Regions from separate parts of the Arthrobacter sp. NPDC080082 genome, predicted to be linked through region 1. Evidence: riboswitches for the same ligand, from Rfam matches in the RefSeq annotation. Region 1 holds a riboswitch; each other region holds the start of a gene.
The links. Region 1 has a riboswitch for thiamine pyrophosphate ahead of AB0O44_RS05470 (bifunctional hydroxymethylpyrimidine kinase/phosphomethylpyrimidine kinase). Riboswitches for the same ligand answer to the same signal wherever they lie in the genome.
Positions count from the first base shown of each region.

Region 2: linked by a shared signal. The riboswitch ahead of thiO (glycine oxidase ThiO) and the one ahead of AB0O44_RS05470 (bifunctional hydroxymethylpyrimidine kinase/phosphomethylpyrimidine kinase) in region 1 are both predicted to bind thiamine pyrophosphate.
Region 3: linked by a shared signal. The riboswitch ahead of AB0O44_RS04050 (ECF transporter S component) and the one ahead of AB0O44_RS05470 (bifunctional hydroxymethylpyrimidine kinase/phosphomethylpyrimidine kinase) in region 1 are both predicted to bind thiamine pyrophosphate.

Region 1 is NZ_JBFBKQ010000002.1:241,831-251,299, forward strand. It holds gene AB0O44_RS05445 (folylpolyglutamate synthase/dihydrofolate synthase family protein) at 1-512, shown strand, start outside; gene AB0O44_RS05450 (DUF4233 domain-containing protein) at 516-959, shown strand; gene ndk (nucleoside-diphosphate kinase) at 997-1,410, shown strand; gene AB0O44_RS05460 (vitamin K epoxide reductase family protein) at 1,499-2,170, opposite strand; gene AB0O44_RS05465 (Rne/Rng family ribonuclease) at 2,732-6,244, shown strand; TPP riboswitch at 6,427-6,524, shown strand; gene AB0O44_RS05470 (bifunctional hydroxymethylpyrimidine kinase/phosphomethylpyrimidine kinase) at 6,685-8,196, shown strand; gene rplU (50S ribosomal protein L21) at 8,562-8,870, shown strand; gene rpmA (50S ribosomal protein L27) at 8,932-9,195, shown strand; gene obgE (GTPase ObgE) at 9,311-9,469, shown strand, end outside.
Region 2 is NZ_JBFBKQ010000001.1:113,218-122,686, reverse strand. It holds gene AB0O44_RS00495 (DEAD/DEAH box helicase) at 1-1,793, opposite strand, end outside; gene AB0O44_RS00490 (RNB domain-containing ribonuclease) at 2,079-3,581, opposite strand; gene AB0O44_RS00485 (ferritin-like fold-containing protein) at 3,623-4,321, shown strand; gene thiE (thiamine phosphate synthase) at 4,377-5,069, opposite strand; TPP riboswitch at 5,096-5,213, shown strand; gene thiO (glycine oxidase ThiO) at 5,204-6,517, shown strand; gene thiS (sulfur carrier protein ThiS) at 6,514-6,750, shown strand; gene AB0O44_RS00465 (thiazole synthase) at 6,756-7,577, shown strand; gene AB0O44_RS00460 (VOC family protein) at 7,633-7,995, shown strand; gene AB0O44_RS00455 (hypothetical protein) at 8,000-8,302, opposite strand; gene AB0O44_RS00450 (DUF3107 domain-containing protein) at 8,311-8,535, opposite strand; gene AB0O44_RS00445 (TetR/AcrR family transcriptional regulator) at 8,599-9,264, opposite strand; gene moeB (molybdopterin-synthase adenylyltransferase MoeB) at 9,347-9,469, shown strand, end outside.
Region 3 is NZ_JBFBKQ010000001.1:852,370-861,838, forward strand. It holds gene AB0O44_RS04035 (UDP-N-acetylglucosamine 1-carboxyvinyltransferase) at 1-1,110, opposite strand, end outside; gene AB0O44_RS04040 (energy-coupling factor transporter transmembrane component T) at 1,211-2,014, opposite strand; gene AB0O44_RS04045 (ABC transporter ATP-binding protein) at 2,011-3,570, opposite strand; gene AB0O44_RS04050 (ECF transporter S component) at 3,582-4,214, opposite strand; TPP riboswitch at 4,282-4,423, opposite strand; gene AB0O44_RS04055 (hypothetical protein) at 4,450-5,172, opposite strand; gene AB0O44_RS04060 (DUF4235 domain-containing protein) at 5,278-5,541, shown strand; gene mnhG (monovalent cation/H(+) antiporter subunit G) at 5,584-5,991, opposite strand; gene AB0O44_RS04070 (monovalent cation/H+ antiporter complex subunit F) at 5,981-6,259, opposite strand; gene AB0O44_RS04075 (Na+/H+ antiporter subunit E) at 6,256-6,801, opposite strand; gene AB0O44_RS04080 (Na+/H+ antiporter subunit D) at 6,798-8,426, opposite strand; gene AB0O44_RS04085 (Na(+)/H(+) antiporter subunit C) at 8,423-8,968, opposite strand; gene AB0O44_RS04090 (Na+/H+ antiporter subunit A) at 8,965-9,469, opposite strand, start outside.

The sequences.
Region 1 (9,469 bases):
TCTTCGGCGCGGACAAGCCGCTGAACCCCGAGGTGCTCCAGGAGGCCTTCGCCGCCGTCACCTCCCCGGGCCGGCTGGAGGTGCTGCGCACCGCCCCCACCATCGTGGTGGACGCCGCACACAACCCGGAGGGCATCCGGGTCTCCGCCGAGGCGCTCCAGGAGGCCTTCAGCTTCAGCAAGCTGGTGGTGGTCCTGGGCATCCTGCAGGAAAAGGACGCCGAGGAAATCCTCCGCCAGCTCAAGGACTCCCTCGCGGAGGTCCCGGCCGAATTCTGCTTCACGCAGTCCAACTCGCCGCGGGCCATCCCCGCCGAGGAACTCGGCGAGCTGGCCCTGGACCTGGGCTTCGGCGAGGATGTCGTGCACACCGCGGAGAAGCTCGACGACGCCCTCGAATGGGCGGTGGAGCGGGCAGAATCCAATGACGACCTGGCCGGCGGCATCTTGGTCACCGGTTCCATCACGCTCGTGGCCGAGGCCCGGATCCTGCTCGGAAAGTCCGAGGCGTAACCGATGGCGAAACTCACCAAGGCCCAGCGCGAGTGGCGCCCGGGCATGCCGAAGAAGCGGCGTTCAACCAAGGTCATGTTCGCCTCCACGGTCCTCCTGCTGGAGGCCTTCGTGGCGCTCTTCGGGACCCTGGCCGTGTTCGGCCTGCGGCGCGGGGAATTTCCCCCGGCGCTGGTCTTTGGGCTCGGCATCGGGCTGGCCCTGGTGCTGGCACTGACCTGCGCGGTGCTGACCAAACCGTGGGGCGTGGCCCTGGGCTGGGTACTGCAGCTGGTGCTGATCCTCACCGGTTTCGTGGAACCGACCATGTTCGTGGTGGGCGCCCTGTTCGCCCTCACCTGGTGGTACGGCATCCGCACCGGCATCCGGATCGACCGCGAGGCGGCCCAGCGGGACCGGGAGCAGGCTGCCTGGGAGGCCGCCAACCCGGAGACCCCGAGCAACTAGACTTGTCCCAAACCCACCCCAACACATTGGAGCAGCTGTGAGCATCGAGCGCACCCTAGTCCTGGTCAAGCCCGACGGCGTCGCCCGCAACCTGACCGGCAGCATCATCGCCCGGATCGAAGCCAAGGGCTACACCCTGGCCGAACTGAAGAAGGTCAACGCCACCCGCGAACTCCTCGAGCAGCACTACGAAGAGCACGTCGGTAAGCCCTTCTACGAGCCGCTGGTCGAATTCATGCTCAGCGGCCCCGTGGTCGCGGCGATCTTCGAGGGCCACCGCGTGATCGAGGGCTTCCGTTCGCTGGCCGGCACCACCGACCCGACGACGGCGGCTCCGGGCACTATCCGTGGCGACTTCGGCCGCGACTGGGGCGTCAAGGTCCAGCAGAACCTGGTCCACGGCTCCGACTCGGTGGAGTCCGCCGAGCGCGAGATCAAGATCTGGTTCTAGGCTCGCCGCCCCCGAGGGCGCCAAAAAAGCCGGGGCCGGTGTTCGTTATCGAACACCGGCCCCGGCTTTTTCGCGCTGCTGCGGCCTCTTAGTAGCCGGACGTACCGACGAAGACCTGGATGAAGGCGAAGAAGATCGTGGCGACGACGGCGATGTAGAGCAGGGCGGTCAGGATCCAGCCGGACTCGCCCAGGATGCGGGTGGCGCCGGCGGGCATCGGAATGACGCCATGGGTGATGTTGCGGACGGTTACCCAGACGAAGAGCGGAATCATGGCCGCCCAGACGATCATGCAGAACGGGCAGAGGATGTGGATCGAGTACAGCGCCTGCGACCACAGCCACACCACGAAGGCGAAGCCCAGGGTCACGCCGGTCTGCAGCCCGATCCAGTACCAGCGGGCGAAGCGGGCGCCGGACAGCAGGCCCATGCCGGTGGTGATGATCACGGCAAAGGCGACGATCCCGATGAACATGTTCGGGAAACCGAAGAGTGAGCTCTGCCAGGTCTGCATCACCTGGCCGCAGGAGATCCAGGGGTTGACGTCGCAGACGGTGACGTGGCTGGGGTCCTTGAGGACGGCGAGCTTCTCCAGCACCAAGGCGCCGGAGGCGAGCCAGCCGACGACGCCGGTAATCACCAGCAGCCAGCCGAACGGCCGCGGCCGGGTCATCGACGGAACCTGCCGGTCCGCTTCGGCCGGTCCGTTGTCCCGTGCCGGGGTGGCCACGTCGTCAGGGGCGTGGGAGATGCTGGGCATGGATCGTTCGTCCTTTGCGTCGGTTCTCGGTGCTGGGTCTTCTCATGGTCAGGTTCTCTGTGTTCTGGTCCGTCGCGACCGTAGCGGTGGCTGCGGAACGGCGTGCTCAGGCCGATTCTATCGCCGGAGGCTGGACGAATCCCGGGTTCCGGTCCCGGCCACCCCCTCGCGTACCGGTGATTCGGTGTCATGTGCGTCCGGGATGTGTGGCCTAAGCCGGCATTTCCGAGTGCTGTGAGACAATGAAGCTGGCTGGGACGTGAACCACATTCGCGCTTCAGTCCGGCGACTTCGAATTCAAGACCGCCAATGAGGAGCAGGGATCTTCCCGGGTCTGATGATCCGGTTTTCCCGCAATGCCATTGGACGGCACCTGGTTGTGATGCATCGATCAACGGGTTCGCAGCGAAGCCGCCGGCCCTCCAGGGCTGCCGCACCCCAAGGCCAGTGCGAACCTGAGGGTATTCAATTGACTTCTGTCAATGCCTGCGGGTGTTGACAAATATATGCCCCCAGGGCGCCGGATGTGGCGGCGCATCAGGGGCAGGAGCGTGGCCTCATATGGATAATGAACAGCTGGAAACGGGCAACGACGAAGCAACGGTTTCCGACGCCCCCATGACCGACGGCGCAACCGCCACCGAGGTGCCGGAAAAGCCTAAACGGGCACCGCGCACCCGAAAGAAAGCGGCTCCCAAGGCCGAAGCGGCCGCACCGGCCGATGAAACCGCCGACGCCGCGGCTCCCGCCGCAGGCGCCGAAGCAGACGCTGCCAATGCAGACAACAGCGTCCCGGCCGATGCCGCGGAGGAACCCGCAGCGGAGAAGGCCCCGGCGCGCCGGACCCGCACCCGCCGCCAGGCCGCCCCGAAGGCAGCCGCAGCACCCGAGGCTGACGCCGCGGACGAAGCCCCCGCCCTCCTGACCGTTTCCGAGGCCGTGGCCCCCGCCGACGTGCCCGCCGATGCCGAGGCTGAGGCCGATGTCCCGCGCAAGCCGGTCCGCCGCCGGGCCAGCCGCGCCAAGGCTGCCCCCGCCGAGGTGCCCGCGGAAACCGTCCCGGAGGCCGGCGCCACCGACGACGCGCCCACGGTTGAAGCCGCCGCTGCCGCCCAGGACGCTCCCGCCGTCGCCTCCGAAACCCCCGGCGAGGAGGCCCCGGCAACGGAGGCCCCCGCCGAGGAGGCGCAGGAAACCCAAACGCCGTCGTTGTTCCTCGCCCCTTCCGCCCCCGGTGCCGTCACCTCCATGCTCTTCCAGGCCCCGGACCTCACCGCCGTCGTCCGTCCCGCCCCCGCCGCGGCAGCTGCCGAGGACACAGACACCGATGAAGACGACGAGGACGACGAGCAGGGCAACCGCCGCCGTCGCCGCAGCCGCGGCCGCCGTGGCCGCAGCCGGGTCGCCGGGTCCGACACCGACGCCGAGCCCGGCGACGAGGACGCCGAGGAGGGCCGCGAGGCCGCACTGGAGGACGGCGTGACGTCCCGCCGCCGCCGTCGCCGCCGCCGCGGTGACCAGGACCTCGAACTGACCGGCGGCAGCGACGACGACCCGCCCAACACCGTCACCCGAGTCCGCGCGCCGCGCACCGTCAGCGAAGCGCCGGTCAGCAACCGCGTCACCTCGGTCAAGGGCTCCACCCGGCTGGAGGCGAAGAAGCAGCGCCGCCGCGAGTCCCGCGACACCGGCCGCCGCCGCACCGTCATCACCGAAGCGGAGTTCCTGGCGCGCCGCGAATCCGTGGACCGGCAGATGATCGTTCGCCAGCGCGACGACAGAATCCAGATCGGCGTCCTCGAAGACGGCGTCCTGGCCGAGCACTTCGTGTCCAAGACCCAGCAGGACTCCCTGATCGGCAACGTCTACCTGGGCCGCGTCCAGAACGTGCTGCCCTCCATGGAGGCGGCCTTCGTCGACATCGGACGCGGCCGCAACGCCGTGCTGTATGCCGGCGAGGTCAACTGGGACGCCGTCAACCTCGAGGGCAAGCAGCGCCGGATCGAGAACGCGCTCAAGTCCGGCGACTCCGTCCTGGTCCAGGTGACCAAGGACCCGGTGGGCCACAAGGGCGCCCGGCTCACCAGCCAGATCTCGCTGCCCGGCCGGTACCTCGTGTACGTGCCCGGCGGTTCCATGACGGGCATCTCCCGCAAGCTGCCCGACGTCGAACGCAACCGGCTCAAGCGCATCCTCAAGGACCGCCTGCCGGAAGACGCCGGCGTGATCGTCCGCACCGCGGCCGAGGGAGCCTCGGAAGAGGAGCTGACGCATGACATCAACCGGCTCCGCGCCCAGTGGGAGGGCATCGAAAGCCAGGCCACGTCCACCAAGATCCTCGCCCCGGAGCTCCTCTACGGCGAACCGGACCTGACCATCAAGGTGGTCCGCGACGTGTTCAACGAGGACTTCTCCAAGCTGATCGTCTCCGGTGAGGAGGCCTGGGACACCATCGAGGCCTACGTCACCTACGTGGCGCCGGACCTGGTGGGCAGGCTCGAGAAGTGGACCAAGGACACGGACATCTTCTCCGCCTGGCGCATCGACGAGCAGATCCACAAGGCTCTGGAACGCAAGGTCTTCCTGCCGTCCGGCGGCTCCCTCGTGATTGACCGCACCGAGGCCATGACCGTGGTGGACGTCAACACCGGCAAGTTCACCGGCAGCGGCGGCAACCTCGAGGAAACCGTCACCAAGAACAACCTCGAAGCGGCCGAGGAAGTCGTCCGCCAGCTGCGCCTGCGAGACATCGGCGGCATTATCGTCATCGACTTCATCGACATGGTGCTCGAATCCAACCGCGACCTCGTTCTGCGCCGCATGGTGGAGTGCCTGGGCCGGGACCGGACCAAGCACCAGGTGGCCGAGGTTACCTCGCTCGGCCTCGTGCAGATGACCCGCAAGCGGATGGGCACCGGCCTGCTGGAAGTCTTCGGTGAGCAGTGCGAGGCCTGCGCCGGCCGGGGCGTCGTCACGCACGACGAACCGGTCGAGCACCGCCGCGCCAACACCGTCGCCGCGGAACACCATGTTCCGCGCACCGAGCAGCAGCCCGCCGCCCGCAACGAGCGCAAGCGCCGCCGCGGCAAGGGCGGCCAGGGCACCGAGGGCCAGCAGCAGCAGGTGCCGGCGGCCGGGCACCACGAGCCCACCGAGGCCGAGCGGCACGCCAAGGCCGAGGCCACCCGTGCAGCGCTGGCGAATATCGCGGCGGCCGCCCACGCGGCCCACCTGCACGACGGCGACGCCAGCGCAGCGCCCGACGCCGAGACACGGCAAGCGGCCCTGGACGCCGCCGTCGAGCTGGCCTCCACCGAGGAAGCAGCCGGCCGTCCCGCCGCCGTGCTGACCTTCGGGGGCGAGCAGGTGGCACTGCCCTTCGTCGAGCACGCCGAACAGGCGCCGCAGCCGGCCCTGACCCTGGACCTGCTGACTGAGGCGTTCGCCAACCTGGGCGACTCGGACTCGCGGAACCGCCAGTCCGGGACCACGGCGACCGCGGCCCGCGAGGCCGCCCCGTCCGTGGAAGCGCCGGCTGTGGAGGAACGGTCCGTGGATGCCCCTGCCCCGGAGGCTGAGGCACCCGCCGAGGCTCCGGCCGGCGGTCGGTCCGCTGACCAGTCCCGAGCCACCCGGGGCCGGGGACGTGCCCGCACGGCCCGGATCCAGCCGCCGAACGCCCGCAACCGTGCGGCCGAGCCGGAAACCCGTCGGGAAGCTGCCCCGCAGCAGGCTCCGAAGCAGGACACCCGGCAGCAGGAGGCTCCGAAGCAGGACACCCGCCGGCAGGAGGCTCCCAAGACGGCCGCGCAGACGGCGGCCCCCGTCGCCACCCGCACTCCGGCGGCAGCGGAACCGGCCACCGGCCAGCGCCGTCCGCGGCGGCACCGTAGTGCCAGCCGTGCCCAGGGGGCAGCCAACGAGACCGCCGTCGAGCAGCGCCGGCAGGCCTCCGCCCCGTCCGGCCAGGGCTCCGTCCACGAGGCCAAGGCACCGGAAACGGTCAAGCCGGTCGTCAAGGACAACGGAGGCCCGATCATCCTCGGCGTCGGCGTACCGGCCTCGGAGCTCTAAACCGCTCCGCCGCCGCACCACCCGGTACCGCTCAGTACCACTCGCGGGTATCTCCCGGACTCGACGTTTCGAAGCGTCGACTCCGGGCGGTACCCGCGAGCCGGTTAAGGGGAGTCCGGCCGGAGGTGGGACCGGGCAGAACGGGCCGCCGGGCAGCGAAACCGGGGAGGGGCGCTACGCTGGAACGCGACACGGGGTGCCGCGCATCGGGCCGGCTGAGATCCACACCCGTTGAACCTGTCCGGTTAGCACCGGCGAAGGGATGTCTCTTGTCTTCGACCCAACCCGCGGTAGCACCCGCGGCTCTCTCAACCACTCCCGCGGCCGGCGCCAGTTTCCTGCAGACGGTGTTCCCGGCATCCAGGGCCGACGCCGCCGGACCCGAGGCGTCGGCCGGCACGGCCCACGCGGCCACCGGGCGGGCCCCGGTCCCCAGGGTCCTGGCCATCGCCGGTTCCGACCCCTCCGGCGGCGCCGGAATCCAGGCGGACCTGAAGAGCATCGCGGCCATGGGCGGCTACGGCATGGCCGCCATCACCGCCCTGACCGCGCAGAACACCCGCGGCGTCCGGTCCGTGCACGTGCCCCCCGCCGCCTTCCTGACCGAGCAGCTGGACGCCATCGCCGAGGACATCACCATCGACGCCGTCAAGATCGGCATGCTCGGCGACGCCGGCGTCATCGACGCGGTGCGGGCGTGGCTGGAACGTACCCGGCCCGCCGTCGTCGTCCTGGACCCCGTCATGGTTGCCACCAGCGGTGACCGGCTGCTGCAGGAATCGGCCGTCGCGGCCCTGCACACCCTGCTGCCGCTCGCCGACCTGGTCACCCCGAACCTGGCCGAACTCGCCCTCCTGCTGGATGAACCGGTCGCCGCCGGCTGGGCGGAGGCGCTGGAGCAGGGCAAGCGCCTCTCCGCGCTGGCCGGAACCACGGTCCTGGTCAAGGGCGGCCATCTCGAGGAGGACGCCGACGGCGGGTGCCCGGACGCGCTGGTCAACAGCGCGGGACTGCCCGGCAGCGAGACCGTGGTGGTGCCGGGGGAGCGGGTCGACACCCGCAACAGCCACGGCACCGGGTGCTCGCTGTCCTCGGCCCTTGCCACGGCCTACGCCGCCGGCGGGGACTGGGAAGCGGCGCTGCGCCGCGTCAAGCCCTGGCTGCTGGGGGCGCTGCGCGAGGCCGTCCGGCTCGACGTCGGCACCGGCAACGGACCCGTCCACCACTTCCACCACCTCGCCCAGCCGGCGGAATCGGGGCCCGGGGCCGGCACGGAACACTTCACGGAACGCCTTAGGGAACCCGGCGACTTTGCCACCGGCCTCGAGCCCATCGCCGCGGAGGGCCTGTCGGAGATCTACGCCCTGGACTTCATCCGGGGCCTGGCCGACGGGACCCTGCCGGAGCACGAGTTCGCCTACTACCTCGGCCAGGACGCGCTCTACCTCAACGGCTACTCCCGGGTGCTCTCCCGCGCCGCCGCGCTTGCCCCGACGGAGGCCGAGCAGCTGTTTTGGTCACGCTCGGCCGCCCAGTGCCTGGAGGTTGAGTCGGAACTGCACCGCAGCTGGCTCGCCGGGCGCGCCGGCACCCCGCGGCAGGGTCCGGTTACCAAGTCCTACGTGGACCACCTGCATGCCGCGTCCCTGGCCGGCAGTTACGGGGTCCTCGTGGCCGCGGCGCTGCCGTGCTTCTGGCTCTATGCCGAGGTGGGCGCCGCGCTGCACGCACAGTTCCTCGCCGCGGGCGCGGACGAAGGCCACCCCTACGCCGCCTGGCTGCGGACCTACGCGGACGCGGCCTTCGCCGAGTCAACCCGGCAGGCGATCCGCTACACGGATGCCGCCGCCCGCCGCGGTTCCGCCGCCGAACGGGGCGCCATGACCGAGGCGTTCGTCCACTCGGTGCGCTTCGAGGTGGACTTCTTCGACGCGCCGAGGCTGCACGCCTGACCCGGAACGGGAGCCGCGGCCGGTAAGGTGGTGGGGCGCGGTTCCCGAAAGCGGCTGCGGCGCCCGGTCCGGTTCCTTGGAAAACGGCACTGTGGCACCGGTCACGCCCGACTCTCCGGGGCCTGCCTCGTTTGCGGCCGAAGGCGAAATTAGCGTAGTCTTGATCTTCGGTGCTTACGCCAACACTTGGGTTATGACCCTGAGGACCTGTCCACCCCACGCGGGACGGATGATCCACGGGATAGCTCATGGGTTCCCCCGGGGAACCTGCCGGCGTTGAGGCACAGCGTGAGCCGCTCCGGTATTTCGGGGCCAGGTTCCGCACGCAAATCTAGTAATAAACGTCGAGAGAAGTGAGTTCCCCAGTGGTGTACGCGATTGTCCGCGCAGGCGGCCGCCAAGAGAAGGTTTCTGTTGGAGACTTCGTTACCCTGAACCGCGTCCCCGGTGGAGCCGGCAGCACCTTTGAGCTGCCCGCACTGCTCCTGGTGGACGGTGACAAGGTCACGTCTGCCGCAGCGGACCTGGCTAAGGTAACGGTTACGGCTGAGATCCTGGAAGACCTCCGTGGTCCCAAGATCGTCATCCAGAAGTACAAGAACAAGACCGGTTACAAGAAGCGCCAGGGTCACCGTCAGGAACTGACCAAGGTCAAGATCACCGGTATCAAGTAACTTTCCGTTACTGATCAGGTTCCCGCAGTTTCCCAGAATTTTTTGAAGGCAGGCATTCCAAATGGCACATAAAAAAGGCGCGAGCTCCACTCGCAACGGTCGTGACTCCAACGCCCAGTACCTCGGCGTGAAGCGCTTCGGCGGCCAGGTTGTTTCCGCCGGCGAGATCATCGTCCGCCAGCGTGGCACCCACTTCCACCCGGGCGCCGGCGTTGGCCGCGGCGGCGACGACACCCTGTTCGCACTGACCCCCGGCGCTGTCGAGTTCGGCACCCGCCGCGGCCGTCGCGTCGTGAACATCGTGGCTGCTGCAGCCGCAGAGTAACACCTACGTTTCACAATCGGTGGGGCGGGCCAATGGGTCCGCTCCACCGGTGTTTTAACCGCATTACAATCATTCCGGGACCTTGCGGACCGGGAACAGCACTGAGGAGATCCACGTGGCCAGCTTTGTAGACCGGGTAGTACTGCACGTATCCGGCGGTACCGGCGGTCACGGGTGTGTCTCCGTCCACCGTGAAAAGTTCAAGCCCCTCGGCGGACCCGACGGCGGCAACGGCGGCAACGGCGGCGACGTCATCCTCCGCGTCGACCCCCAG
Region 2 (9,469 bases), on a different contig from region 1:
GCCTCGGCGCTGCGCGTCGCGGTACCGCCCTGGGCCTCCCCGGAAACCACTTCGCCGTTGTGGCGGCGGGTCCGGGTGCGGCGGCGGGCACGGGTGGCCCGGTCAACCTCGGTGGCGGACGTCGCGGCGGCGGCGCGGCCGGTGGCCTCCACGGGCGCTGCGGCCGTCTCCTGCTCGGGGGCGGTCCGACGACGGCGCGAGCCTTCGCGGGTGCCCTCGCGGGAGCCTTCGCGCGAACCGGAGCGGGAGCCGGAACGTCCGCCCTCGCGGCCGCCTTCGGACGAACCGGCCCGCGAACCCTCGCGGCCGCCGGAGCGTCCGCCCTCACGGGAGCCCGGGCGGCCGCCGTCGCGGGAGCCGGTGCGGGCGCCGTCACTGCCGGTGGCGCGTGAGCTGCTGCGTGGGTTCTTCTTGCCGGTCTCGCCCAAGTCCTCGAGTTCCTCGGCGTCCACGCCGGCCAGGACGCGCTTGTCGCGCGGCAGGCGGCCCTTGGTTCCCTCGGGGATATCCAGATCCTCAAACAGGTGCGGGGAGGAGGAGTAGGTCTCGATGGGTTCCGGAACGCTCAGGCCGAGGGCCTTGTTGATCAGGCCCCAGCGCGGCATGTCGTCCCAGTCCACGAAGGTCACGGCGGTGCCCTTGTTGCCGGCGCGACCGGTGCGGCCCACGCGGTGCAGGTAAATCTTCTCGTCCTCGACGCACTGGTAGTTGATCACGTGCGTGACGTCGTCGACGTCGATGCCGCGGGCGGCGACGTCGGTGGCGACAAGGACATCCACCTTGTTGTTGCGGAAGGCGCGCAGCGCCTGTTCGCGGGCGCCCTGGCCGAGGTCACCGTGGATGGCGGCGGCCGCGAACCCGCGGTCCACGAGTTCCTCCGCGACCTTTGCGGCGGTGCGCTTGGTCTTGGTGAAGATGATGGTCCGGCCGCGGCCGCGGGCCTGCAGGATCCGGGCCACCACCTCGACCTTGTCCATGCTGTGGGCGCGGTAGATCAGCTGGCGGATGTCCCGCTTGGTCAGGCCCTCGTCCTCGGGGTCCGCGGCGCGGATGTGGGTGGGCTGGCTCATGTAGCGGCGGGCCATGGCGATGACCGGGCCGGGCATGGTGGCGGAGAACAGCAGGGTCTGGCGCACGGCCGGGGTGGCGGCGATCAGCGTCTCGACGTCGGGCAGGAAGCCCAGGTCCAGCATCTCGTCGGCCTCGTCGAGGATGACCATCTTCACGTTCTTGAGCACCAGGTGCTTCTGCTTGAACAGGTCGATCAGGCGGCCGGGGGTGCCGACGACAACTTCCACGCCCTTCTGCAACGCATCGACCTGCGGCTCGTACGCGCGGCCGCCGTAGATGGTGGCGATCCGGGCGTTGCGCTTGCGGGCGGCGTTCTGCAGGTCGTTGGCGACCTGGACGGCGAGCTCGCGGGTGGGGACGATCACGAGGGCCTGCGGGGCACCCGGTGTCGGGAGGGCGTCGTAGCCTGCGTCGTCGCGGCCGATGACCCGCTGCAGCGCGGGGATGCCGAAGCCGAGGGTCTTGCCGGTGCCGGTCTTGGCCTGGCCGATGATGTCGTGGCCGCCCAGGGCCACCGGCAGGGTCATGGCCTGGATGGGGAACGGGTGTGTGATCCCGGCGTCCGCCAGGGATTCGACGATGTCGGCGCGGACGTTGAAGTCGGCGAACGTCTTTTCCGGAAGGGCGTGGGGCGCCTCGTCGGAGCTGATGGTTTCTTCCGGTTCGATCGATTCCGTGCCGGATTCGTCGGTCAGAAGCTGATGCGTGTGCAATTCACTCACGGGGAGTTTCCTTATTCATTTGGGTTGCGCTGCCTGCTCGACGGGGCGGCGGAGGGCCGTTCCGGAGCACGCTCGGTAGGCGCAAGCAAGTCCAGTGGAGCCGATCGCGGGCTATCTAGATGCTGGCACTGGGACCAGCGGGTGTGTCTCAAGATCGCGTAGGGGCGGGCTTGTTGATTCGAAATTACGAGGAAATCAACGACCGGGCATCCATTACTACCCTTCCAGTCTAGCCGTTCGGCCCCTGCGTCCCCGACGGCGCGGCCGTTGCGGCGCGGTGCGGCCTCAGCCCGCGAGCTCCAGCCGCACCTCGCGGGCGGCGATGTCAGCCGAGACGACGCGTACCCGGACCAGGCTGCCCGACTCCATCTCACCCGGGCATCGGGCGGTCACGGCCGGCTCCGCGATCTGCACGATTCCGGACGGACCGTTGCCGTTTCCGTTCGCTTTTGTCCCATTCCCGTTGCCGTTGCCGGCCCCCGCGCCGTTACCGTTGGCGGGCTTCGACCCGGAGATGACGACGGCGTCGAACTCCTGGCCGACGTGGTTGACCAGCAGCGCCGCCTCGACCGTGTCCAGCGACATCCGCTCCAGCTTCCCGGCGAGCTGGTCCGAGGCGGCCATGATCGCGGGCAGGGACGGCAGCGCCTCCCGGGCCCAGGCGGGAACTTCGGCGCCGTTCGAGAGCGCCTCGCAGATGACCAGGACGAACCGGTCGATCAGCCGCCGCAGCGGGGCGGTGGAGTGCGCGTAGGACGCGCCGATGGCGGATTGGATGGCGTCGTCCGGGACGCTGCCATCGAACGGGGTGTACCCCGCGCCGCGGAACAGCATCCCGGCCGAGTGCAGGATGGCCAGCTGCTTGGGGTCCGTGGGGTCCAGGGTGCGCAGGTATTCCCCGTAGCTGGTCTGCCCGTCCCACGGCTTGCCGAGCGCTCCGGTCTGCCGGCGGAAGTGGCGCAGGGAGCGTTCGTCCGGCGCGGGCATGGTCCGCAGGATGCCCACCTTGCCCTCGAGCATCAGGCCCGCGGCGGCCATCCCGGTCATCAGCGAGATCTGCGCGTTCCAGTCCTCCACCGGCAGCGGGGGAGCCGCGACGATCCGGTAGCCGCCGTCGGGGAGCTGTTCGATTTCCTGGTCCGGCATGTTCAGGCTCGCTCCGCCGCGCTGCCGCTCGAGCTCCACCCGCTTGCCGCCGACCTCTTTCAGCAGTTCCAGAACGGGGGCGGCCGTGCCGGCGTCGAGGTCCGCCTGCACCCCGGCGTAACTGAGCTTGGCGCGGCTGATGACCCGGGCGCGGCGCACCAGGACCGAGGACACCTCGGCGGCGGCGTCGAGCTCGAACTCCCAGACGAAGGCCGCGCAGAGCTGGCCGGCCAAGAGGCTGCCGGCGGCCTCGCTGATGACCTCGGGGTGGAGCGGGATGCGGCCCTCGGGCGTGTAGAAGGTCTGCCCGCGGCGGCGCGTCTCGGCGTCGAGCGGGCCGCCGGGGGCCACGAAGGACGGGACATCGGCGATCGCGTAGAAGACCTTGTATCCGTCGCCGGAGCGGTCAATGAACAGGGCCTGGTCCAGGTCCGTGGACGACGCCGGGTCGATCGTCACGAACTCCACGTGGGTCAGGTCCAGGCCGGGAAGTTCGTGCCCGGCCACCGCCGCCTCGGCGTCGCGCAGCGCCTCCTCGGGGAACGGCCCAGGCAGTTCCAGTACTGTTCGCAGGGCCTTCAGCGCCCCGGCGAGCTGGTTTTGCTGCTGGCGGACGCTCGGCGTCAGGCGATGGTGAGACACGAAAGTCAGGGTAGCCCGAAATCCGCCGCTAGTCTTGAACGATGAGCACTCCGACGCCGGATTCCGCCCGCGATCACCGCTTTCTCACGGACCTGCTCGGCGTGATGGCCTACAGCGAACTCTCCGCCTTTGAACGGCTCTCCTCCGACGCCCGCTACGCGCCCACCCTCCGGGACCGGGCAGTGCTGGGCCGGCTGGCGGTGCGGGAGTTCGAGCACTACGAACTGGTGTGCGCCCGGCTGCAAGCCGTGGGTGAGGACGTGGAGGGCGCCATGGTGCCGTTCCAGCGCTCGGTTGACCACTTCCATGAGCGGACGCGGCCGGCCGACTGGTTCGAGTCGCTGATGAAGGCTTACGTCATCGACACCGTCTCCGCCGACTTCTACCGTTCCCTGATTCCGCGGCTGGATCCCGCCACCGCGGAACTCGTGGAGCAGGTCCAGGCCTCCGAAGAGGCCACCGGGGTGCTGCGTGAACGGCTCAAGCAGGCCCTGGCCGACGATCCCCGGCTGGCCTCCCGGCTGGCGCTGTGGGCACGGCGGCTTCTCGGCGAGGCGCTGACCCAGGCGCAGCGGGTCGCGGCCGACCACGCCTTCCTGGCCGTCCAGGGTTCGGAAGCAGCGGGCAACGGGGCAACGGGCAACGGCGTCCCTGCGGGCACGGATCCGGTCCGGGCGCTGCTGACTTCGCTGGCCACGGCGCACTCACGCCGGATGACCCTGCTGGGCCTGGCGGGGTAGAGGGCCTGCGGCCGGTGAGGCCGAGGCGACCGGCCGCGCTTAGGCACGGCCGCGACTAAGCCCGGGCGTCGAGGGCGGCGAGCAGGGCCTGCGCCGCAGCGGCGGGGTCCTCCGCCTCGGTGATCGCCCGGACCACCACGATCCGCCGGGCCCCGGCGTCGAGGACCTGCTCCACATTTGTCAGGTCGATGCCGCCGATCGCGAACCACGGCACGACGCCGGCCACCTTGCCGCCGTCGCCCGCGGCCTCGGCGTGCTCGATCGCGTCGGCGGCGTAGCGGACCAGGTCCAGGCCGACGGCGGCCCGGCCGGGCTTGGTGGGTGTCGCCCAGACCGGGCCCACGCAGAAGTAGTCCAGCCCGCTCCGGCCCGGCGCGGCGGCGATGGCGGCGTCGACCTGCTCCGGGGTGTGAGTGGACAGGCCGATCACGGTGTCCTTGCCGAGGAAGTCCCGGGCCGCTCCGAACGGAATGTCCTTCTGCCCGATATGGAACACCGGCGCGCCGGCCAGCGAGGCCAGGTCCGCGCGGTCGTTGACGGCCCAGAGCCGGCCGTGGCGCGCCGCGACCGTGTGCAGGACCTCCAGCAACTCCAGTTCCTCCGCGGCTTCGATGGTCTTGTCCCGGAGCTGGATGATGTCCACGCCCCCGGTAAACGCGGCATCGACAAAGGCTTCAAAGTCTCCGCGGTCCTTGCGGGCATCGGTGCAGAGGTACAAACGGGCGGTGCTGTGGACATCCTGGCTCATGCCCCAAGCGTAGTTCCTCTAAACTGGGCGCATACCGCGGGAGCCCCGCAGGCCGGTGACGGCGCAGGGCTGAGAGGGCGTCAGAGCCGACCGCTTGACCTGATCCGGCTAGTACCGGCGTAGGGAAGGAACCCATGAACACCACCCCCAGCCCTAAGGCCCGGCCGCACGGCCCCGGGGCCCCGCCTGACGGCCGCCACGGCGCCGTCGACGTCGCCGTGATTGGCGGGGGCGTGATCGGCTACGGCATCGCCTGGGAACTCCGGCGCTCCGGACGCACCGTGGCGCTGGTCGACGACGCCCCCGGGGACGGCGCCAGCTGGGCCGCCGCCGGCATGCTAGCCCCCGTCAGCGAACTCCACTACCAGGAGGAGGGCCTCCTGCCCCTGATGCTGGAGTCCTCCCGGCTCTGGCCCGCCTTCGCCGGCAGCCTCGCCGACGGGGGCGACGAAGGCGCCGGCACCGGCTATCTCACGACGCCGACCCTCGCCGTGGGCGCCGACGCCGCGGACCGCCAGGCGCTCGCGGACCTGCGCGCCCTCCAACTGGCCTCCGGCCTGTCCGTCGGACCCCTCACCGTGCGGGAGGCCCGCCGCCGCGAACCGTTGCTCAGCCCGGCGATCTCCTGCGCCTTCGAGATCCCCGCCGACCATCAGGTGGACCCGCGCCGCCTGATCACCCGGATCACGGCGCTGCTGGCCGCCGACACCGGGTTCCGGGCCGTCCCGCAACGGGCCGAGGGCCTAATCCAGGCGGACGGCCGGGTCGCCGGCGTGCGGCTCAGCGGGGGAGGGGAGATCCGGTCGGTCGAGACCATCGTGGCCAACGGCCTGGGCGCCGCCGCCCTGCAGGACCTCCCGGCCGGGCTCACCCTGCCGCTGCGGCCGGTCCACGGCGACATCCTCCGGCTCCGGGTGCCCGAACGGCTGCGTCCATTGCTGAGCTCCACCGTGCGCGGACTGGTCCGGGGCGTCCCGGTCTACATTGTTCCGCGCGGGGACGGCACCGTGGTGGTGGGCGCCACCCAGCGCGAGGACCAGGCCCGGGACCGGGCCGTCTCCGCCGGCGGGGTCTACCAGCTGCTGCGCGACGCCCAGCAGCTGGTCCCGGCCGTCGCCGAGCTGGAACTCGACGAGGCCACGGCCAGGGCCCGCCCCGGCACCCCGGACAACGCCCCGCTGCTGGGACGGGTCCGTGCCGCCGGCGGCGGCCACGTCCCGGGCCTGGTGATCGCCACCGGCTTCTTCCGGCACGGGGTGCTGCTGACCCCGGCCGCCGCGGCCATCTGCCGGGAGCTGCTGGACGGCACCCCGGACCCGCGGTGGGACGGGTTCCTCCCGGACCGCTTCGACCGCCCGCACACGGACGCTGAGCACAGCCAGTCGACCAGCCAGGCGCACAGCCCTACCAATGCTCTCCACCCCGCGACCCACAGGACAACCGCATGAACATCACCCTCAACGGGAAGCCGCACGCGCTCCCGGACAACGCCACGGTCGGCGCCCTCGTCAGCGGCGTCACCGGCCGGCCCCTGGCGGACAACGGCCAGGCCACGGACGGACGCAAACTCGGCGTCGCCGTCGCGCGCAACGCCGAGGTCGTGCCCCGCAGCCGGTGGCACGCAACAGAACTCATCGAGGGCGACGACGTCGAACTCGTCACCGCGGTACAGGGAGGATGAACGGCATGAAGGAAGCAGACACCGCGCAGGAGCCCGCCGTGAAGGCCACGGCGCACCGCGACCCGGTGACCTTCGACGGCGTGGAGCTGGGCTCCCGGCTCATCATGGGCACCGGCGGCGCACCCAGCCTCGACGGCCTCGGCGCCGCACTGGAAGCGTCCGGCACGGAACTGACCACCGTGGCGATGCGCCGCTACTCCCCGGCCGAGAGCGGATCGCTGTTCCAACTGCTGGCCGACCGCAACATCCGGGTGCTGCCCAACACCGCAGGATGCTTCACCGCCCGCGACGCGGTGCTCACCGCCGAACTGGCCCGCGAGGCGCTGGAGACGGACTGGGTGAAGCTCGAAGTGATCGCCGACGAACAGACGCTGCTTCCGGACGCCCTGGAACTGGCCGACGCCACCGAACAGCTGGTGGCGCGCGGGTTCAAGGTCTTCGCCTACACGAACGACGATCCGGTCCTGGCGCTGCGCCTGGAGCACCTCGGTGCCACGGCCGTCATGCCGCTGGGCGCGCCGATCGGCACCGGCCTGGGCATCCTGAACCCGCACAACATCGAACTGATCGTCTCCCGGGCCTCGGTACCCGTGGTCCTCGACGCCGGCATCGGCACGGCCTCGGATGCGGCGCTGGCCATGGAGCTGGGCTGCGATGCCGTGCTGCTGGCCACCGCGGTGACCAGGGCACAGAACCCGGTGCTGATGGGAGAGGCGTTCAAACACGCCGTCGCCGCGGGCCGCCTGGCCCGGCTGGCCGGCCGCATCCCGCGCCGCGAGCACGCGCTGGCGTCCTCCGGCATGGAAGGCCGCGCCGAGTTCCTCTAGGGACCGCGGCCAGGGACCGCGGCTACCCGCCGGGGGAGCGGGGTAGCCTAGGCGCATGAAGATGCGCCTAGAAGTGATCCAGGTTCCGGTGGCCGACGTCGACGCGGCCAAGGAGTTCTATTCCGAGCGACTGGGGTTCGTGCTGGACCACGACGTCGAACACATCCCGGGGATGCGGGTGGTCCAGCTGACGCCTCCCGGCTCCGCGGCGTCAATTGTGATCGGGACGGGAATGACCGGGATGAAGCCCGGCAGCCTCGAGGGGCTGCAACTGGTGACCCCGGACCTGGCCGCGACGCGCGCGGAGTTGGTGGGCCGCGGGGCGGAGGTCAGCGAAATCGAGGACATGGGCGGCGTCCTATTCGCCCACCTCAGCGATCCGGACGGCAACCGCTGGGTGCTGCAGCAGGCGCTGTAGGGGGCTAGGAGCGCAGGATGGCGTTCAGCCGCTCCGTGTCCTGGGCGGTGCGGGACCGGCCCAGGAGCACGACGGCGGCAACCGCGGCGGCCGCGGCGAGCAGCAGCGGCAGGATCCACGGGATCCAGGTCAGGCCCGGCTGATAGCCGAGGCCCGCGGCCTGGAAGATGATCCAGCTGAGCATCCCCACCGTGAGGGCGACACCGGCGGGTACGGCGATGCCGTACTTGGCATGCCGCTTGCCATTGGCCCAGACGACGAAGCCGGCGGCAACGGCCACCATCGCCACCACGATGAGGGAGAGCACAGCGGGTCCTAGAGGGCGCCGAAGCCGACGCGGCGGACCTCTTCGGCGCCGATCTCAACATAGCCGAGGACGCCGGCCGGCACGATTACCTGGCGGCCCTTCTCATCGGTGAGGCGCAGCTCGGTGCCCTTGGCGATGGCCTCGCTGACCAGCGCCGCCACGGCGTCGGCGTCCTGGCCGGACTCCAGGGCGATTTCGCGGCCGATGTTCTGAATGCCGATCTTTACTTCCACAGCAAGGCCTCCCAGCCAATCAAAGTGTTCACGTTCCCCTAAAGGGGGTTTTCTATTTGTAGTCTAGGACTCTTTCGGGAAGCGGCTGATTCCGCGCCAAGCTAAACGGTAGATCAGGTCGCTGGCCACATCGAGGTCCAGGTTGCCGTCCGTTTCCAGCCAGTACCGGGCGCTGACCTGGGCCATGCCGGACAGGCCGCGGCCCAGCAGCTGGGCCTCCAGCAGCGGGAGTTTGGTGTCCTCAGCGATGACCTTGGCGATCGCGTCGGCGAACGTCTTGTTGAAAGTCTCAAGCCGGCGGGCGACGTCGGCGTCGTTCACCAGGTCGGACTCGAACACCAGCCGGTGCGCCTGGTCGTCGTGGGCGATGAACCGGAAGTAGGCCCGCATGACCGCTTGGACGCGTTCGTCGTTGTCGGTCGTGGAGTTCAAGGCCCCCAGCAGCAGCGCGGTGAGGGTGGAGAGGTGGCTGTCCAGCAGCGCCAAGTAAAGCTCACGCTTGGACGGGAAGTGCTGGTAGAGGACCGGCTTGCTCACGTGGGCGGTCTCGGCGATCTCATCCATGGCGGCACCGTGGTAGCCGTTCGCGACGAAGACCTCCTGCGCGGCGGCCAGCAGCTGGGCCCGGCGTTCATCGCGGGGCAGGCGGGCGGAACGCTGCCCACCGGTGCGCGGCTGCGCCGCCGGCTTTCCGGTCTGTCCCCGATCAACCGGTGCCTGATGAACCACTCTGGGCCTTCTTTCCTCGCTGTTGGTTCCACAATACGCGGGGGTAATATGACTGGCGGCAACTTCGGGCATAGATTGAAGTATGGCTTCGAAGTTGACCGAGAACAGTACTTCCGCCGCGGCCGGCCAGGCTCCCGGCCCGCTGGTGGAACCGGCCGCCGACCTCACCGCGGCGGAGGTGGAACGGTATTCCCGCCACCTCATC
Region 3 (9,469 bases), on a different contig from region 1:
CCGGGTAGTGACATCCACCAGCCGGGTCCGGCCGTTGCGCGCCACGTATTCGGCGGAGACCTCCAGCCGCTGGCCCATCTGCTCCAGGGTGGCCAGCTCGATCTCCATGAACTCGATCGGCACGCGGCGGATGGTGACCTCGGAGTTGGTCACGATGCCGGCCGTGATCAGGCTCATCGCCTCGATCGGGTCCTCGGAGGGGAAGTACTCGATGTCCACGTCCACCGCGGGCCGGCCGACAATCTTCAGCGTGGTGGTCCCGACGCCGTCGATCTCCACGCCCAGGCGCTGCAGGTAGAAGCAGAGGTCCTGGACCATGTAGTTGGGGCTGGCGTTGCGGATGACCGTGGTGCCGCGACGGTGGGCGGCAGCCATGATGGCGTTCTCGGTGACCGTGTCGCCCCGCTCGCTGAGGACGAAGGAGCGGTTCTCGCCGTCGGCGGGCGGCGCCTGGACGGTGTAGAAGCCGGAGGTGGCCTCCACGCGGAGGCCGAACTGGCGCAGCGCCTGCATGTGCGGCTCCACGGTCCGGGTGCCCAGGTCGCAGCCGCCGGCGTAGGGGAGCCGGTACTCGGCGGACTCGTCCAGCAGCGGGCCCAGCAGCATGATGACGCTGCGGGTGCGGCGGGCTGCGTCGACGTCCATGCCGTCGAGGTCCAGGACGGCGGGGCGGCGGATCTGCAGGTCGGTGGCGTTCAGCCAGGTGCACTCGACGCCGATGCTGGTCAGCACCTCGACGATCCGGTTGACCTCCTCGATCCGGGCCAGCCGGCGCAGTACCGTGGTGCCGCGGTTGATCAGGCTGGCGCAGAGCAGGGCGACGCCGGCATTCTTGCTGCTGTTGACGTCCACGGCGCCGGAGAGGGTGTGGCCGCCCTCCACGCGCAGGTGGGTCATCTGGGGCCGGCCCACCTTGACGATGGTGCGGCCGAAGATGGACTCCAGGCGCTGGATCATCTTCAGGCTCAGGTTCTGCTTGCCCTGTTCCATCCGGGCGACGGCGCTCTGGCTGGTGCCAAGCTCTGCGGCAAGTTTGCCCTGGGTCCAGCCCTTTTCGCCGCGTGCGTCCTTGAGGACCGTGCCGAGGTGTTCTGCAGTGGGAAGCGTCATACCCAAGAAATATCACACATGAGTTACCGACCGCCTCCGGATGCGCTTCAAAGCGCGTAACGTCACACCCCTAGTCGGATGGTGCGATAAATCGCGCTGGTCACTGCTGGCCGAGGAACACCATGTTCCAGGTCCCTGCGGCGACGGCGGCGGCTACTGCCGACCCGGCGATCACCACGCCGCCCAAGACCACCCACACATCCAACCCGGTGAAACGAGCCTGCCGGGCCCAGGTCCGCCGGGCACCGCCGAAGCCGCGCGCCTCCATGGTCACCGCCAGCCGCGACGCCCGCCGGACCGCCTGGACCAGCAGCCCGAAGCTTTGCCCCAGCATGGCCCTGAGCCGTTGCGCCGGGCTGCCGTGCGAGCCCACGCCGCGGGCCCGCCGGGCCATCCCGATGGTCTGCCATTCCTCCGCCATGAGTCCCACCAGCCGCATCGCCGCGAGGGTGCCCAGCACGAACCGGTGCGGCAGCTTCGCCTGCTGCGCGAGGGCGTCGGCCAGGTCCGTGGGGTCGGTGCAGCTCATCAGCAGCACGGCCGGCAGCGCGATCGCGAGGCCGCGCAGCAGGAAGCCGAGGCCCAGCTGGAGTGAGCCCTCGCTGATGGACCAGAGCCCCACGTCCAGCAGGATCCGGCCACGGTCCGGGGCGAGGATGGCGGTGCTCCAGCCGCCCAGGGCAGCGGCCAGGATCAGCGGCCAGCCGCGGCGCCAGAGCAGGGCGGGGGTGAGCCCGGCCAGCGGGAAGAGCAGCACCTCGAAGGCCAGCGCCACGGACGCGGAGACCCAGTCGATGGACAGGGCCAGCGCCACGGTGACCAGCACGACGCCGGAGAACTTGGCCAGCGGGTTGGCGCGGGCCAGCAGGGCGCGGTTTCCCTCCAGGGTCAGGGCTTCCCTCATGCCGCCACCCCCTGCAGCTTGAGCTCGTCGCCGCCGAGGACGTCACTGAATTCGGCGTCGTGGGTGACGGAGACGACGGCGGTGCCGGCGTCCAGGAGTTCGGAGAGGAAGGAGGCCAGCTCGGCCCAGGTGTTGGCGTCCTGGCCAAACGTGGGTTCGTCGAGGACCAGGACCTGCGGGTGGGCGGCCAGCACGGTAGCCACGGACAGGCGCCGCTTCTCGCCGCCGGAGAGGGTGTAGGGGTTGGCGTCCACCAGGTCCCGCAGCCGCAGCCGCTCCAGCAGTTCGTCCACCCGGTCCGCGCCGCGGCCCAGCTGCCGCGGCCCGAAGGTCAGTTCGTCCAGCACCCGGCCGGTCACGAACTGGTGTTCGGGTTCCTGGAAGACCGTGCCGATCCGCGGGATCAGCTGCTGCGCCTTCCAGGCATAGGGGTCGATGCCCGCGCCGGCGCTGAGGTCGGTGGTAGCGGACACGGTCCCGGCCACCGGGGCCAGCAGCCCGGCGAGGGTCAGGGCGAAGGTCGATTTCCCGGCGCCGTTGGGCCCGGTGATGGTGAGCGCGCGCCCCGCACGGACCTGCGCGGCGATACCCTCCTGCACCGGCACGGGCGGCACGGCGCGGAAGCGGGTCCGCAGGCCGCCCCGGCGGGGACGGTCGCGGGACACGGCCAGGGACTCTGCGGCCAGCAACAGCCGGCCCGCTTCGAAGCCGGGTTCCGGACCCTGCCCGGTGTCGCCGGCGCTCCGGGCGCGGGTGGCCGGCACGTGGCCCGGGACCCAGACCCCGGCGGCGATCAGCATCTCCCGCGCCTCGGCCAGCACCCGGTCCGGCGGCCCGTCCAGCAGTACGGCGGATTCGCCCGCGCTGCCGGGCTGCAGCACCACGATCCGGTCCACCAGGTCCTTCCACACGGAAACCCGGTGTTCCACCACCACCAGGGTGGCGCCGGTCCGGTCCAGGCAGCGGCCCACGGCGTCGCGGACCTCCAGCACACCGGCGGGGTCGAGGTTCGCGGTGGGTTCGTCCAGCAGCAGGAGCCCGGGCCGCATCGCGAGGATGCCGGCCAGGGCCAGCCGCTGCTTCTGCCCGCCGGAGAGGGCAGACGTCGGGTGGCCCAGGGGCAGGGATCCGAGCCCGACGTCGTCGAGCGCCTCCCCTACCCGGGCCCAGATCTCCGCGGGCGGGACGGCGAGGTTCTCCGCCCCGAACGCGACGTCGTCACCCACCCGGGAAAGCACCACCTGGGTCTCCGGGTCCTGCTGCACCAGCCCGGCGCGTCCGCGGCGGTCCCGGGGTGGGGCCCCGTCGATGAGCAGGCTGCCGGTCTCGTCGGCGTCGTCGGCGTCCGCGTCCGCGCCGCCGCCCTCGCCGAGCACCCCGGCCAGGGCGTGCAGCAGGGTCGACTTACCGGCGCCGGAAGGTCCCAGCAGCAGGACGCGTTCGCCCGGGCTGATGTCCAGGTCCAGTCCGCTGATGGCGGGCCGGGACCGTCCGGCGTGCCGCCAGCCCCAGCCGCGGGCGGTGACCGCGGCGGGGCGGACGTCGTCGGCGTTCATGCGCGCGGGTGTCAGGAGAAGACGGGTTCGGTGGCCGCCTTGCGGGAGGCGAAGGAGGCCAGCACCCCGGTCCGGGCCAGGCCGCGGGTGGCGATCCAAGCCAGGCCGCCGGCGATCACGGCACCGGAGATGGCGCAGAAGACGATGTAGGCGGCCTTGTCCCCGGCCTCGAAGGCGATGTTCCAGCCCCAGGGCAGGAAGCAGTCGTTCAGGCCGCAGAAGAGGCCCGCGCCGGCGCCGGCGAGCAGGGAGACCGGGAGGTTGAACTTGCTGTAGCGGAAGGCGGCGAAGACCAGCTCCGCGCCGAGGCCCTGCAGGATGCCCGAGATCAGCACGGTGGTGCCGTACTGGGAGCCCATGATCAGCTCGCCGGTGGCGGCGACGGCCTCGCAGAACAGCGCGGCGCCGGGCTTGCGGACCACCAGCATGCCGAGGACCGCGGGGATCATCCAGCCGCCGGCGTAGAGGCCGGTCAGGGGCGGGTAGACGGCGGTGAGCGGGACGGACACCACGTTGGAGCCCTGGTCCCAGGCCCAGAAGATGACGCCGCCGGCAATCGCGATCAGCGCCGCCAGGACAATGTCGACCACGCGCCAGCTCTTTTTGCCGGCCGCTGTGGTGCGGGGGGTGGAAATATCGGTCATGTCGTCCTCCTGAGGTACAGGAGGGGAGGGTATTCCGGCCACGGCGGCCGCTGCCGCGTGTTCCGGACACCCTGAGAACTCGACTCCCTTGCGCCGGTACTAACCGGATCAGGTTCGAGGGTCTGCGGCTGTCCGCACTCTCAGCGCCCACCTACGGTTCCCGGATTCCTCCGGAAGGGTCCGACGGCGGCGCTCCCCTGTCGTTATGAATGTCGCCCGTGTGGGCTGGCCCAGTTTACACCCGCGCCGCCGGGGCCCGCCTCCCCTCCCTGCCGAGCCGGATCAGCACGATCCCGGCCGCCACGAACCACGCCCACATCAGGAGGCCGTAGCCGCCGTAGAGCGCCGGGACGAGGTACCGCAGCGCCTCCGCGAGCAGCCCCAGGGCACCGGCGCCGATGCCCAGCCAGCCCACCGCCCGGGAGAGCCCTGCCCGCACCATGGCCACGGACATGAGGAGAATGCCCGCCGCGGAAAGCACCCCGGCGACGGCGGGTGTGTTGTTCTCGGCGATCACCGCCTCGGCGGCGGCGCTGATCCGCTGCCGCGCGGCGTCGTCGGCCGCCCCGGCGTACCGGTCGCTGAGGTAGACCAGCACCAGAGAGCCGCGGCTGGTAACCGGGATGGCGAGGATCAGCGCCCAGGACAGCCCGCCCACCAGGGCGCCGCCCAGCGCCAGGCCCCGTGCCAGTCCCTCTGCCGCCGGAGCGCACGCCAGGAACAGCGCAGCGAAGACGGGCACCGCCAGGATGTTCGGGACCGTCCAAAGCAGCTGCTCGGCGACGTAGACGGGCTTGTTGCGGGCGATGAACTCAAGCGTCGGCACGGCCCCGTCGACCGGCGGCGGCGCGATGAAGTCCAGCACAAGGGCCAGCACCAGCAGCACCACGAACGCGATCGAGCAGCAGCCGGCCGCCAGCTGGAACGGCGCCCAGGGTGCGCCCCGGTCTCTGTCCATGCCCGACGGTAGGCCGGGCGGCGCGCGGCGGACAGGGGCGTCCGCCCCGGACCGGTGTGCCAGTAGGCTAGGGGCAGTCCTGTTTCCACCCGCAAGGAGCACGAAATGAACATTGTCATCAAACTGCTCGGCACCGGCATCAGCCTGGTCGCCGGTCTCGTCGGCACCAAGCTCGTGGACACCGTCTGGGAGAAGACCACCGGCAACAAGCCGCCGAAGGGCCACGACGACGACGTCCCCACCACGCTGCGCCAGGCCCTGACCTTCGCGCTGATCTCGGCCTCGGTGAGCGCCGTCATCCAGGTCCTCGCCAACCGCGGCACGCAGCGGGCCATCACTCGCTTCGCCAAGACCCAGGACATCGTCTAGGCGCACCGCACCACCGGACTCCGACGGGGAGTCCCCCGGGCATCAGTCCCGGCGGGGCTCCCCGTCCTCGTTGAAGCCGCGTTCCCCGGCGGCCTGCTGCACCACCGCTTCGAGCTCATCCGCGCTCAGCAACTCCGGGTGGAGGTGCTTGGTGCGGTAGCCGGCGCGGCCCACCATGTGCGCGGAGACCGGGACGGTCAGCAGCTGGAAGATCCACGCGACCACCAGCACCGGCCACACCCACCAGGTGCGCATCTGCAGGCCCACGGCGCACAGCAGCAGGAACAGGCCCAGGACCTGCGGCTTGGTGGCGGCGTGCATCCGGCTCATCAGGTCCGGGAAGCGGAGCAGGCCGATCGCGGCGCCGAGGGACATCAGTGCACCCACCACCATGAACACGGCGGACACGGCGTCGATCACCGTATCCCCGGAGAAGGTCTCAGGATTCATGGGGGTGCCTCCTGCGGTCGGCTACGAAGCGGGCCACGGTCACGGACCCGACGAAGCCGATGATCGAGATCGCCACCAGCAGCATCAGGTTGTTCAGGTGCCGGTTGACGGCCATGTCGATGCACAGCGCGGCGCCCAGGATGGCCAGCAGCACGTCGGTGGCGAGCACGCGGTCCAGCAGCGAAGGCCCTCGGGCGATCCGGATGATGGCGCCGCCCGCCGCGAGGGACAGAATCACGGCGGTCACGGCCAGGACGATCGGCATCATGCGGCTGCCTCCTGTTTGAGGGCGGAAACTTCCTCCGGGGAGCCCATGATCCGGATCAGGCCGGCCTCAGTGTCCCGGACGTCCTTGCGGAGCCTGGCGGCGTCCTCGGCGTCGCGGACGTTGATGCCGTGGATATAGAGCGTGGACGTACCCCTGTCCACCTCCACGACCAGGGAGCCCGGAATCAGCGAGATGACGTGGCCGGTGGCGGTGACCAGGAGATCCGAGTGGCTGCGGAGCGGGACCGCGACGATGGCGCTGACCACCCGGGGCCCGCGCACCACGGCGAGGTAGAGCAGCTGGAAGCTCGCCGCGACCACCTTGCCGAGGAACACCAGGCCAAAGGGGACGGCGCGCAGCACGTTGAACCGTCCGCCCAATTCCACCGGCGGCAGGTAGAACAACCGGGCCACGAACACAGCGATCAGCGCCCCGAAGAGCAGGTTGCCGGCGCTGAAGTCCTGCCAGAGGGCGCCCCAGACAATCACCAGCCAGACCAGCAGCGGCAGTTCCTGGCGCAGCGAGATGCGTTTGCGGGTCATTTGCCGCCTCCCTGGGCCACGGGCTGCGGCGGGGCCGGGACCGTGACCTCGTCGCCGAGGACCGCGTGGATGTAGGAGGACCGGTCCAGCATCTCGGCCGCGGACTGGCCGGAGAGGCGGAACAGCGGCCCGGCGAACACGGTCAGGGCCACGCCGAGGATGACCAGCGCCAGAGTGGAACCGACCATGGTGCGCGGCAGCAGGCTCACCGTGTGGCGTGCGGAGGATGTCCCGGCCCCGCCGGTTCCCTGGGACTCACCGCCCGGGGCGGCGAGCAGCACCGGGTCCGGGTGCTCGGCGTCCTCGGGCTTGCGCCAGAAGGCACGGTTCCAGACACGGGCGATGGCCAGCAGGGTCAGGAGGCTGGTCAGGACGCCGCCGGCCACCAGCGCGTACGCCAGCGGGGTGCCGAGCAGGACGCCGGCCTGGAGCAGGCCCAGTTTGCCCAGGAAGCCGGAGAGCGGAGGGATCCCGGCGAGGTTCATGGCCGGGATGAAGAACAGCACGGCCAGCAGCGGGGAGAGCTTGGCCAGGCCCGCCACCCGGTCCACGGAGGAGCTGCCGGCGCGGCGTTCAATCAGCCCGGTGACCAGGAAGAGGCTGGTCTGGATGGTGATGTGGTGCGCCACGTAGAACACCGCGGCGCCCAGGCCGGCCACCGAGGACATCGCCAGCCCGAACACCATATAGCCGATGTGGCTGACCAGGGTGAAGGAGAGCAGACGTTTGATGTCGCTTTGCGCGAGCGCGCCCAGGATCCCCACCACCATGGTCAGCAGCGCCACCACCATCAGCGGGGAGTTGAAGGTGTCGCCGGGGAAGAGCAGCGTCTCGGTGCGGACGATCGCGTAGACGCCCACCTTGGTGAGCAGGCCGGCGAACACCGCCGTAACCGGGGCGGGGGCGGTCGGGTAGGAGTCGGGCAGCCAGAAGGAGAGCGGGAAGACGGCGGCCTTGATCCCGAACGCCACGAGCAGCAGCACGTGCAGCAGGTTCCGGGTTCCCTGGTCCAGGTCCCCCAGCTTCATGGCCAGGTCCGCCATGTTGATGGTGCCGGTGGCGCCGTAGATCATCGCGATGGCGATCAGGAACAGCACCGAGGAGACCACAGAAACCACCACGTAGGTCACGCCGGCGCGGATCCGGGGCCCGGTGCCGCCGAGGGTCATCAGCACGTAGCTGGCCGTCAGCAGGATCTCAAAGCCCACGTAGAGGTTGAACAAGTCTCCGGAGAGGAAGGCGTTGGACACCCCGGCCACCAGGATCAGGTAGGTGGGGTGGAAGATCGAGACCGGGGCGTCGCTGTCGCCGTCGGCCATGCCCTGCCCGGTCGCATAGACCAGCACGGCCAGGCTCACGGCGGAGGAGACCACCAGCATCAGCGAGGAGAACTGGTCCACCACCAGCACGATCCCCCACGGCGGCAGCCAGCCGCCGATGCTCACCGCCGCCGTGCCGCCCTCCCAGACGGAGGCCAGCAGCCAGCACTCGAGCAGCAGGGTCACGGAGAGCAGCGCGATGCTGACCGTCCGCTGCGCCCGGGAGTGCCGGATCAGCAGGAAGGTCAGGGCGGCGCCCAAGATGGGGAGGACGACGGCGAGCGGGGCAAAGCTGGCGATGTTCACTCGGACCCTCCTTCCTGGTTCGGGGCGGTGGTGCGGGAGCCGGGCCGTTCCTCTGCCGCGGCTTCGCTGGCCGGCATCTGGCGGGCGCCGGCCAGGATGGTCCCGCCGGCGTCGGGCTCGACGGCGGGCAACGGGAATTCGGAGGTTTCCTCGGGGATGACGGCGTCGTCCTCGGCGTCGAAGCTGGGCGTCTCGGCGACGCGGAGGTCCTCGGCGTCGTCCTGGATCTCGTCCTGCCGGGCCAGCACCCAGGTGCGGTAGATGATGCCGAGCATGAACGCGGTCACGGCGAAGGAAATCACGATCGAGGTCAGGATCAACGCCTGCGGCAGCGGGTCGCTGTAGGCGCCGGGATCGGTGTCCTTGGCGAACAGCGGGGCCAGGCCGGCGTAGCCGCCCGTGGTGAGGATGAGCAGGTTGGTGGCGTTCGCCAGCAGCATCAGGCCCAGCAGCACCCGGGTGAGGCTGCGCTCCAGGAGCAGGTAGATGCCGCAGGCGTACAGCACCCCCATCACGGTCAGCAGGGTCAGGTTGACGCTCATGCATTCCCCCCGGGGGTGGTTCCGGCGGCCGCGTCCGACTGCTCTTCGAAGTGTTCGTCGATTTCGGCGCCGAGGCTGCGGAGCACGTCCAGGGCCAGGCCGACGACGACGATGTAGACGCCGATGTCGAAGATGGTGGAGGTGACGAACTTGATGTCACCGAAGACCGGGAGCCAGAGTTGGACGATGGCGCTTTGGAAGACCTCGCCGCCCAGGAGCAGCGGCGCCACCCCGGACACGGCCGCCGTCGCCAGGCCGATACCCAGCAGCGCGCCGGCGCTCAGCGGCGCGGCCTCGCGCAGCTCGAACCGGCCGCCGGCCAGGTAGCGGATGGTCAGCGCCAGCCCGGCCATCAGGCCGCCGGCGAAGCCGCCGCCGGGCAGGTTGTGCCCGGCCAGCAGCAGGTAGATCGAGAAGACGATCATCGAGTGGAACACCAGGCGGGTCACCACCTCGAAGATGATGGAACGCCGCTCGGGGGCGAGGGTCCGGCCGGCCACC